DNA from 3 places in the Streptomyces liangshanensis genome. Region 2 is predicted to be linked to each of the others. Evidence: riboswitches for the same ligand, from Rfam matches in the RefSeq annotation. Region 2 holds a riboswitch; each other region holds the start of a gene.
What was found. Region 2 has a riboswitch for cobalamin ahead of HA039_RS10875 (ribonucleoside-diphosphate reductase subunit alpha). Riboswitches for the same ligand answer to the same signal wherever they lie in the genome.
Positions count from the first base shown of each region.

Region 1: another riboswitch for cobalamin. It lies ahead of metE (5-methyltetrahydropteroyltriglutamate--homocysteine S-methyltransferase); the one in region 2 lies ahead of HA039_RS10875 (ribonucleoside-diphosphate reductase subunit alpha).
Region 3: another riboswitch for cobalamin. It lies ahead of HA039_RS26695 (cobalamin biosynthesis protein); the one in region 2 lies ahead of HA039_RS10875 (ribonucleoside-diphosphate reductase subunit alpha).

Region 1 is NZ_CP050177.1:302,396-305,667, reverse strand. It holds gene metE (5-methyltetrahydropteroyltriglutamate--homocysteine S-methyltransferase) at 1-1,836, opposite strand, end outside; cobalamin riboswitch at 2,001-2,218, opposite strand; gene HA039_RS01315 (ScbR family autoregulator-binding transcription factor) at 2,335-2,976, opposite strand.
Region 2 is NZ_CP050177.1:2,566,348-2,569,619, forward strand. It holds gene HA039_RS10865 (DUF3311 domain-containing protein) at 1-62, shown strand, start outside; gene mctP (monocarboxylate uptake permease MctP) at 59-1,702, shown strand; cobalamin riboswitch at 1,845-1,981, shown strand; gene HA039_RS10875 (ribonucleoside-diphosphate reductase subunit alpha) at 2,124-3,272, shown strand, end outside.
Region 3 is NZ_CP050177.1:6,146,507-6,149,778, reverse strand. It holds gene HA039_RS26710 (class II aldolase/adducin family protein) at 1-116, opposite strand, end outside; gene HA039_RS26705 (inorganic phosphate transporter) at 286-1,557, shown strand; gene HA039_RS26700 (hypothetical protein) at 1,570-1,806, shown strand; cobalamin riboswitch at 1,931-2,085, shown strand; partial or broken gene HA039_RS26695 (cobalamin biosynthesis protein) at 2,124-3,176, shown strand.

The DNA.
Region 1 (3,272 bases), 2.3 Mb from region 2:
CTGGATGACCGGGGTGCCGGCCGCCTCCAAGTCGGCCACCTCGTCGCGCAGCGCGAGGGCGACCTGCCGCGCGGTGTCGCCGAGCGGCTGGTCGTCACGGACGAACGACCAGGCCAGCATGGTGACGGGACCGGTGAGCATGCCCTTGACCGGCCGGTCGGTGACCGACTGGGCGTACGTGGTCCAGCGGACCGTCATCGGCTCGGGACGCGAGATGTCCCCGGCCAGGATCGGCGGGCGGACGTAGCGGGTGCCGTACGACTGCACCCATCCCTGCCGGGTGGCGAGGTAGCCGGTGAGCTGTTCGGCGAAGTACTGCACCATGTCGTTGCGTTCGGGCTCGCCGTGCACCAGCACGTCGATGCCGGCCTTCTCCTGGAAGGCGAGGACCTCCCGGATCTCGGCCTCGATGCGCTCGTCGTACCCGGTGGTGCCGATGCGTCCGGCGCGCAGGTCGGCGCGCGCCGCGCGCAGCTCGTTCGTCTGCGGGAACGAACCGATGGTGGTGGTCGGCAGCAACGGCAGCCCGAGGTGGGCGCGTTGGGCCGCGGCCCGCTCCGGGTACGGGGCGGCGCGGCGCCCGTCCGCGTCCGTGACGGCCGTCGCGCGGGCGCGGACCGCCGGGTCGTTGGTGAGCGCGGATCCGGCGCGCGAGGCCAGGTCGGCGCGGTTCGCGGCGAGTTCGGCGGCGATCGTGTCCGTGCCCTGGGCAAGGCCCCGGGCCAGCGTGACGATCTCCTCCGTCTTCTGGCGCGCGAAGGCGAGCCAGCGCAGGATCCGCGGATCGATGTCCCGCTCCGCCGTGACGTCCAGCGGGACGTGCAGGAGGGAGCAGGAGGACGACACGTCGACCCGGTCGGCGAGCCCGAGGAGCGTGCCGAGCACCGACAGGGACTTCGCGAAGTCGTTGATCCAGATGTTGCGGCCGTTGACGACCCCCGCGACCAGGCGCTTGCCGGGCAGGCCCCCGACGGCCGCGAGGGCGTCGAGGTTGGCGGCCGCCGGGCCGGTGAAGTCGAGGGCGAGCCCCTCGACGGGCGCCTTGGCGAGGACCGGCAGGGCCTTGCCGAGCCGGTCGAAGTACGACGCGACCAGCAGCTTCGGCCGGTCGGTGAGCGCCCCGAGGTCCCGGTAGGCGCGGGCGGTGGCGTTCAGCTCGGCCGGGGTCCTGTCCTCGACGAGCGCGGGCTCGTCGAGCTGCACCCAGTCGGCGCCGGCCGCCCGCAGGTCGGCCAGCACCTCCGCGTACACCGGCAGCAGCCGGTCGAGCAGCGTCAGCGGCTCGAAGTCCGGGGCGACACCGGGCGCGGGCTTGGCCAGCAGCAGGTAGGTGACCGGACCCACGAGCACGGGGCGCGCCGTGAGGCCCAGCGCGACGGCTTCCCTCAGCTGGGCGACCTGCTCGGCGGAGTCGGCGGTGAACACGGTGTCGGGGCCCAGCTCGGGCACCAGGTAGTGGTAGTTCGTGTCGAACCACTTGGTCATCTCCAGCGGCGCGACCTGCTGCGTGCCGCGCGCCATCGCGAAGTACCCGTCGAGCGCGTCGGCCGTGACGGCCTCGCGGTGGCGGGCGGGGATCGCGCCGACCATCACGCTGGTGTCGAGGACGTGGTCGTAGAACGAGAAGTCGCCGGTCGGCACCTCGTGGATCCCGGCGTCGGCCAGCCGGCGCCAGTTCGCCCGGCGCAGTCCGGCCGCCGTCGCGCGCAACGCGCCGGCGTCGACGGTGCCTTTCCAGTAGCCCTCGACGGCCTTCTTGAGTTCGCGGTTCAGGCCCTGGCGGGGGTAGCCGTGCACGGTCGCCCGTGCTGCCGCGGCTGCGGACTTGTCTGTCACAGAACTCTCCTTCGCGAGCGGTTCTCTGCCGTCCCGGGGACGGTCGAGGGCGCGAGAGGAGCCACAGATCGGGCGGGTCACGTCCCATGGCTGTACGGGAACACGCGACCGCCTGATATGTACGCCGACCCGCCCACGAGGTCACCGGGATCTCCGCGCACGGTGTTCGTACGCGGGCAGTGGCAGGTCTTCGGACTCGCGGGCACGTCTCGTCGGACGAGACACCTACTGGCCGTCGCTTCCCGGACCCGGTCGGATCCAGTGCTCATGACGGCGGTCGTTCCCACTCACCGCTGCGGGGCAGTCCCGGATTCGCACCGGGTTCCCTCTTACGACGCCGCTGCCTGGCTGACAGGGCGAACCAACTGCACTCGCCACCCTAAGCCCTTAACTGAAGCGCCGGGAGCCCCTCTCCTATTCCGGGAGGGGTGCCGCGCGCCCGCCGGAGCGCCCCTGGCGGTGACGGTGCGTACCCGCCCGGGAGCGGTACGGGACGGGTCAGACCGCGACCATCGCCGCGGTCACCCGCGCCCCGCGGTCGGGCGCGGTGTCGATGCTCGGCATCAGGCCGGGCACCGCGAGACTCGGCAGGATGTGCCCCCACAGGATCGATATGCGCCGCCCGAGGTCCTCGCGGTCCGTCAGCGCGCGGGACATCAGCTGGATCCCGGCGAACGCGCCCACCAGCAGCTCCACCGTCTCCTGCGGGCGCACGCTGGGGAGCAACTCACCCTGCGCGCGTGCCTCTTCCATCAACGACACCAGGTGGACGGGCCACTGGCGGAAGGGGCCGCTGTGGTCGACACCGGGAGGGGCGCTCTGGTCGACGGTGAGCCGGACACTGCCCCGGAGCAGCGCGTTGTCCAGGAGCCGGTGGGCCACCGCGAAGGTCATGTCGATGACCTCCTGGAGCTTGCAGGCCTGCGGGGGTACGGTGCCGAGCTGCACCTGCTCGTCCAGGACCGCCTGGGCCAGGGCTTCCTTCGACTGGAAGTGGAAGTACAGGGCGCCCTTGGTGACCTGAGCGCGCTCCAGCACCATGGTGAGGGTCGTGGAGGAGTAGCCGTACTCGTCGAAGACCGCGCCGGCCGCCTCCAGAATCGCCATGCGCGTCCGGATGGCGCGCTCCTGTGTTGCCATGAAAGACCCTTCCGCGCAGCCCCGTTGACCAGCACAAAACAAACCGCCCAGCCCGTACTATAGGGCTCAACGACTCGCCGAATGTCTCCCCCGCGCCAAATCGTCGGGACGGGGAGAGGTCTCCGCGATCCCTGGACCCCATGGTGTCACCGGAGCGCGATGGCCGGTTTTCGGCATCCGGCCCGCCCGGCGCGTGACGACCAGGGCCGAGGCCGGGGCGCCGCGCCCACGAACGGACGATGCGCCGATTTCGCGCTTACGTTCCGTAGTCATAGGTAAGATCCCTGACGGTCCTT
Region 2 (3,272 bases):
AGTTGTGGCAGCGTGACCAGCGCGCCCGTACGGGATCCGGGAAGGGCGGTGGCTCGCGATGAACGACGGTGTGAACGGCGTCGCCCTCGGCGTCTTCATCTTCTTCTTCCTGGCCGTCACGGTCATGGGGTTCCTCGCGGCGCGCTGGCGCCGGGCCGAGAACGAGCAGAGCCTCGACGAATGGGGCCTGGGCGGGCGGTCGTTCGGCACGTGGGTCACCTGGTTCCTGCTCGGCGGTGACCTCTACACGGCGTACACCTTCGTGGCCGTGCCCGCGGCGATCTACGCGGCGGGCGCGGCGGGCTTCTTCGCCGTGCCGTACACGATCCTCGTCTACCCGCTCATCTTCACCTTCCTGCCGCGGCTGTGGTCGGTGTCGCACAAGCACGGGTACGTGACCACCTCGGACTTCGTCCGGGGCCGGTTCGGCTCCAAGGGGCTCTCGCTGGCGGTCGCCGTCACCGGGATCCTCGCGACCATGCCGTACATCGCGCTGCAACTGGTCGGCATCCAGGCCGTGTTGGACGTGATGGGCGTCGGCGGCGGCAAGGACACCAACTGGTTCGTGAAGGACCTGCCGCTGCTGATCGCGTTCGCGGTGCTCGCCGCGTACACGTACTCGTCGGGGCTGCGGGCACCCGCGCTGATCGCGTTCGTGAAGGACACCCTGATCTATCTGGTGATCATCGTGGCCATCATCTACATCCCGATCAAACTCGGCGGCTTCGACGACATCTTCGCGAAGGCGGGCGACGCGTTCGCGCAGAAGAACCCGGCGACCGGGGCGCCACGCGGCGCGCTCGCGCCGGGCGAGGCCCAGCAGTGGGGGTACGCGACCCTCGCGCTCGGCTCGGCGCTCGCGCTCTTCATGTATCCGCACTCGGTCACGGCGACGCTCTCCAGCCGCAGCCGCGAGGTGATCCGGCGCAACACCACGATCCTGCCGCTGTATTCGCTGATGCTGGGCTTGCTGGCGCTGCTCGGCTTCATGGCGATCGCCGCCGGGGTGAAGGTCGACAACGGGCAGCTGGCGATCCCCCAGCTCTTCGAGAACATGTTCCCCGACTGGTTCGCGGGCGTGGCCTTCGCGGCGATCGGCATCGGCGCGCTGGTGCCGGCCGCGATCATGTCGATCGCGGCGGCGAACCTGTTCACCCGCAACATCTACAAGGACTTCATCAGGCCGGACGCGACCCCGGCGCAGGAGACGAAGGTCTCCAAGCTGGTGTCGCTGCTGGTGAAGGTGGGGGCGCTGGCCTTCGTCCTGACCATGGACAAGACCGTCGCGATCAACTTCCAGCTGCTGGGCGGGATCTGGATCCTCCAGACGATGCCGGCGCTGGTCGGCGGGCTCTTCACCCGCTGGTTCCACCGGTGGGCGCTGCTCACCGGCTGGGCGGTGGGCATGCTGTACGGCACGATCGCCGCGTACGGCGTCGCGAGCCCGACGCAGGCGCACTTCGGCGGTTCGTCGAAGGAGATCCCCGGGATCGGCGAGATCGGCTACATCGGCCTGACGGCCTTCGTGCTGAACCTCGTGGTGAGCGTGGTCCTGACGTTCGTCATGAAGGCGCTCAAGGCCCCGGAGGGCATCGACGAGACGACCCCGTCGGACTACACGGCGGACATCGGCGACCCGGGCGTCAAGAAGGACCTCCCCCTGGCCCCGACCACCCCGTCGGACCCGGACCCGGTGCGCTGAGGGTGCGCTGACGGGCGCCGAGGGGCGCCGACGTACGGCGGAAGGCGGGCCGCCCGGACTCCGGGCGGCCCGCCTTCCCGCTTCCGACACACGGGGGCGAAACGGGGCGCGACACTACATCTAGGGGGTGCCTCATCGTGCGCCCCCCAGATGTATGCTCGACCTCGTTGTCGACGCAGGGGAATCCGGTGTGAATCCGGAACTGTCCCGCAACGGTCTGCTGTGGTGTGCTTTGTCATACCCGTGAGTCCGAATACCTGCCGGCAACGCATCCGGCTCGACCGAACCGGATGCCAGGACGTCCGGGCCTCGAGGCTGGGCCGGAGACGCCGTGGTTCGTGCTGCCCGCAGACGGGTCGTACGGCCCCCGCGCCCCCGCTTCCCCGCCGACGGCCCAGAGCCGAGCGAGGGAGAGCACCACGTGACCATCGCGCCAGCCGATCCGGCTTCAGGCATCTCCGAGGTCTCCGCGCAGGAGACCGACGGACCCGGGACCGCGTTGCTGCGGCTCCTCACCGACCTGACCGCCGATCTGCCCGACACCGACCCCGGACGCGTCGCCGGCGCCGCGCTGCGTGGCCGCAACGCCCGGTCGGACGAGGCCGAGCTGCGCGAGCTCGCCACCGAGGCGGCCGCGGGGCTCATCTCCGAGGACCCGGCCTACTCCCGGCTGGCCGCCCGGCTGCTCACCCGTACCATCGCCGAAGAGGCCGCGAGCCAGGGCGCCGTGGCGTTCTCCGCGTCCGTCGCCGTGGGGCACCGCGAGGGCCTCATCGCCGACCGCACGGCCGAGTTCGTCGCGCTGCACGCCGACTTCCTGGACGCGCTGATCGACCAGGACGCCGACGACCGCTTCGGCTACTTCGGGCTCCGTACCCTCTTCAGCCGGTACCTGCTCCGCCACCCGATCACCCGCAAGGTCGTCGAGACCCCCCAGCACTTCATGCTGCGCGTCGGCGCCGGTCTGGCCGAGGACAACAGCGTCCGCGCGCTGGACGAGGTCGCCTCCCTCTACCGCCTGATGAGCCGCCTGGACTACCTCCCGTCCTCGCCGACGCTCTTCAACTCCGGTACGCGCCACCCGCAGATGTCCTCCTGCTACCTGCTCGACTCCCCGCTGGACGAGCTGGACTCGATCTACGACCGCTACCACCAGGTGGCGCGCCTGTCGAAGCACGCGGGCGGCATCGGCCTCTCGTACTCCCGCATCCGCTCGCGCGGTTCGCTGATCCGCGGCACCAACGGGCACTCGAACGGCATCGTCCCGTTCCTGCGGACCCTCGACTCCTCGGTCGCGGCGGTCAACCAGGGCGGCCGGCGCAAGGGCGCGGCCTGCGTCTACCTGGAGACCTGGCACGCGGACCTGGAGGAGTTCCTGGAGCTGCGGGACAACACCGGTGAGGAAGCGCGCCGTACGCACAACCTGAACCTCGCCCACTGGATCCCGGACGAGTTCATGCGCCGCGTCGACGCGGACGGCGAGTGGTCGCTGTTCTCCCCCGCCGACGTCCCGGAGTTCGTGGACCTGTGGGGCGACGAGTTCGACGCCGCGTACCGCAAGGCGGAGGCC
Region 3 (3,272 bases), 3.6 Mb from region 2:
CCTTCGGCGGTGGTCCTGCGGGCGGTCGCGACCAGCTCCGCCCAGGCCCGGTCCCGCGCGTCGTCGTGCCCTTCGGCGGGGCGCTCCGCGGCCCGTCCGGTCAGATGATCCGTCATATGACGATCCTGTCAGGCGGGGTGGAAAAAGGGCAGGTCGGACAACGGATCCGGGGGGCCGGGGAGTCATTCAGGAGAGACACCCCGAGTACCTCCTCAGTTAACCTCCCGTTCACCCTGCATCCTTACGTTCACCGTGGCCACCGACGTCGAACGATTGCCTGGGTAAATGGAACACTTCACGCTGCTCCTCGCGATCGTGATCGCGACGGCTCTCGTGTTCGATTTCACGAACGGTTTCCACGACACCGCCAACGCGATGGCGACGACCATCTCGACCGGCGCCCTGAAGCCCAAGACCGCGGTGGCGATGTCCGCCGTCCTGAATCTCGTCGGCGCGTTCCTGTCCGTGGAGGTCGCCAAGACGATCTCCGGCGGACTCATCAACGAGTCGGGCATCCGTACCGAAGTGATCTTCGCGGCGCTGGTCGGCGCGATCATCTGGAATCTCTTCACGTGGCTCCTGGGACTCCCGTCGAGTTCCTCCCACGCCCTGTTCGGCGGCCTCATCGGCGCCACCCTGATGTCCGTCGGCGCCTCCGGTGTCAACGGCGGCGTGGTCATCACCAAAGTCCTCATCCCGGCGCTCGCCGCGCCAGTCGTCGCCGGGCTCGCGGCCATGCTCGCCACGCGGCTGACGTACCGCATCAGCGCCCGTACGGACGAGAAGGCCACCGCCAAGGGCTTCCGGGCCGGGCAGATCGCCTCCGCCGGGCTCGTCTCCCTCGCCCACGGCACCAACGACGCGCAGAAGACGATGGGCGTCATCACGCTGGCGCTCGTCACCGGCGGGGTCCTCTCCCCCGGCTCCAACCCGCCGCTGTGGGTCATCGTCTCCGCGGGCACGGCGATCGCGCTCGGCACGTACCTCGGTGGCTGGCGCATCATCAAGACCATGGGCACCGGCCTCACCGACCTGCGCCCGCAGCAGGGCTTCGCGGCCCAGACCAGCGCGGCGACGGTCATCCTGGCCTCCTCCCACCTCGGCTTCTCGCTCTCCACCACGCAGTCGTGCTCCGGCGCCGTGATGGGCGCGGGACTGGGGCGCAAGGGCGGGGTCGTGCGCTGGTCGACCGCGACCCGGATGTTCGTCGCCTGGGGGCTGACGCTGCCCGCGGCGGGCCTGGTCGCCGCCGGCGCGGAGTACCTGACCGGTCACGGCACCTGGGGCGTCACCGTCGTGGCGATCCTGCTCGTCGCCGCCTCCGCCGCCATCTGGCTCGCGTCGCGGCGCCGCCCGGTGGACCACACGAACGTGACGGGGGCTGATGTGGTGCCGGTCAACGTGCCCGTGGACGCCGGGTCGGTGGACGCCGTGGCCGTCGGCACCGTAGGCGTCGACACCGGGTCCCCCAGCCTGGCGGCCACCATTCCGGGCCCCGCCGCCCTGCCCACCCCGCCCGCCGTCGCCGGCGAGTCCGCGCGCACCGCCACGGTGTAAGGAAGCGATCACATGAAAATCGACTGGGCAGCTCTCGGCTCCGTGTTCGGCGTCAGCCTCGTGTCCACCATCGGCCTGGTGGGCCTCTTCACCCTCGGCATCGTGGCCCTGGCCAAACAGGAGTCGGCGGCCTCCGGTCCGGCCGGCTCCTCCGGCGGATCCGTGGCCCTGGCGCGCACCGGCGCCTACGCCTGCTTCGGACTGTGCGCGGCGGCCGTCGCGTACGGCATCTACCTGATCGTGGCCTGACCGCCCGTACCGTACCCGCGCCCCGGGGGCCGGCCTCGTCCTGACACCGGGACGGGCCGGCCCCCGGGTCCGTCATGTGGGGCTTCGCACACTGCCCCGCCGCAGGTCAAGGGCGGGTTGACGGGTGTTCTCGCAGCGTGGTGGACTGCCGGGGCCAATTACGGCGGCAGCAGAGGAAGCCGGTGCGAATCCGGCGCGGTCCCGCCACTGTCACCGGGCACGGTGTCCCTCCGGGGATCCGTCCCGGGAGCCAGGAACTCTCGCCGCCGCGTCATCCGTCGAGCCGGGGCGCGGACCCTGAGTGAGGACACGTCGCCATGCCTGGCCGCGCGTACGCCGCCGTTCCCGTCGGCCGAGCCCTTTCCGGACACCCCCTCCCCTCCGCCGCTCCCGGCCGGGACGCCGCGCGGATCCACGCGTACGGGGCCCTGGGCGGGTTGCTCGCCGATCTGCTGCTGGGCGATCCCCGCCGGGGCCATCCGGTCGCGGCGTTCGGGCGCGCCGCGGGGGCCGTGGAGCGGGTGCTGTGGCGGGACCACCGGGGCTGGGGCGCGTTGCACACGCTGGTCTGCGCGGGCGGCGCCGTCGGGCTGGGCGCGGTGGTGGCGCGCGGAGTACGGGGACCTGGCGTACCGGGACCAAGGGCTCTGGGGTCCGCGCGTGCCGGGTTCACGCGTCGTGATGCCGCCTCCGTCGCGTTGACCGCCGCCGCCACCTGGTCCGTCGTCGGCGGTACGTCACTGGCGCGCGAGGCGCGGGCCATCGGCCGGGCGCTCGCCGCCGGGGACGTCGAACTGGCCCGGGAGCGGCTGCCGCACCTGTGCGGCCGCGACCCGCAGTCCCTCGACGCCCAGCAGATCGCGCGGGCCGTGGTGGAGTCCGTCGCCGAGAACACCTCCGACGCGGTGGTCGGCGCGCTCGTGTGGGGCGCCCTCGCGGGGGTCCCCGGGCTGGCCGGGTTCCGGGCCGTGAACACGCTGGACGCGATGGTGGGGCACAAGTCCGCCAGGTACCGCCGGTTCGGCTGGGCGTCGGCCCGCCTGGACGACGTGGCCGGCCGGCCCGGCGCCCGGCTGACCGCCGCGCTGGCCGTCGTCGCGGGCGGCGATCCGCGCGGGGCGTGGCGGGCGTGGCGCCAGGACGCGCACCGGCACCCGAGCCCCAACGCGGGCCCGGTGGAGGCCTCGTTCGCGGGGGCGCTGGGGGTACGGCTGGGCGGGACGCTCGCGTACGGCGGCCGGGTCGAGCACCGCCCGGTGCTGAACGGCGGCGGCCGGCCCGTGGAGATCGCGGACATCGAGCGCGCCGTCCGGCTGTCCCGCCGCGTGAGCGCCTGCGCGCTGGCGGTGTGCGTGGCGGCGCGATTCGCCCACGCGGCGGGGGTGGACGCGGCAGCGGGGGCGGGTTCGGGAGCGGGAGCGGGTTCGGGAGCGGGAGCGGGTTCGGGAGCGGGAGCGGGTTCTGGC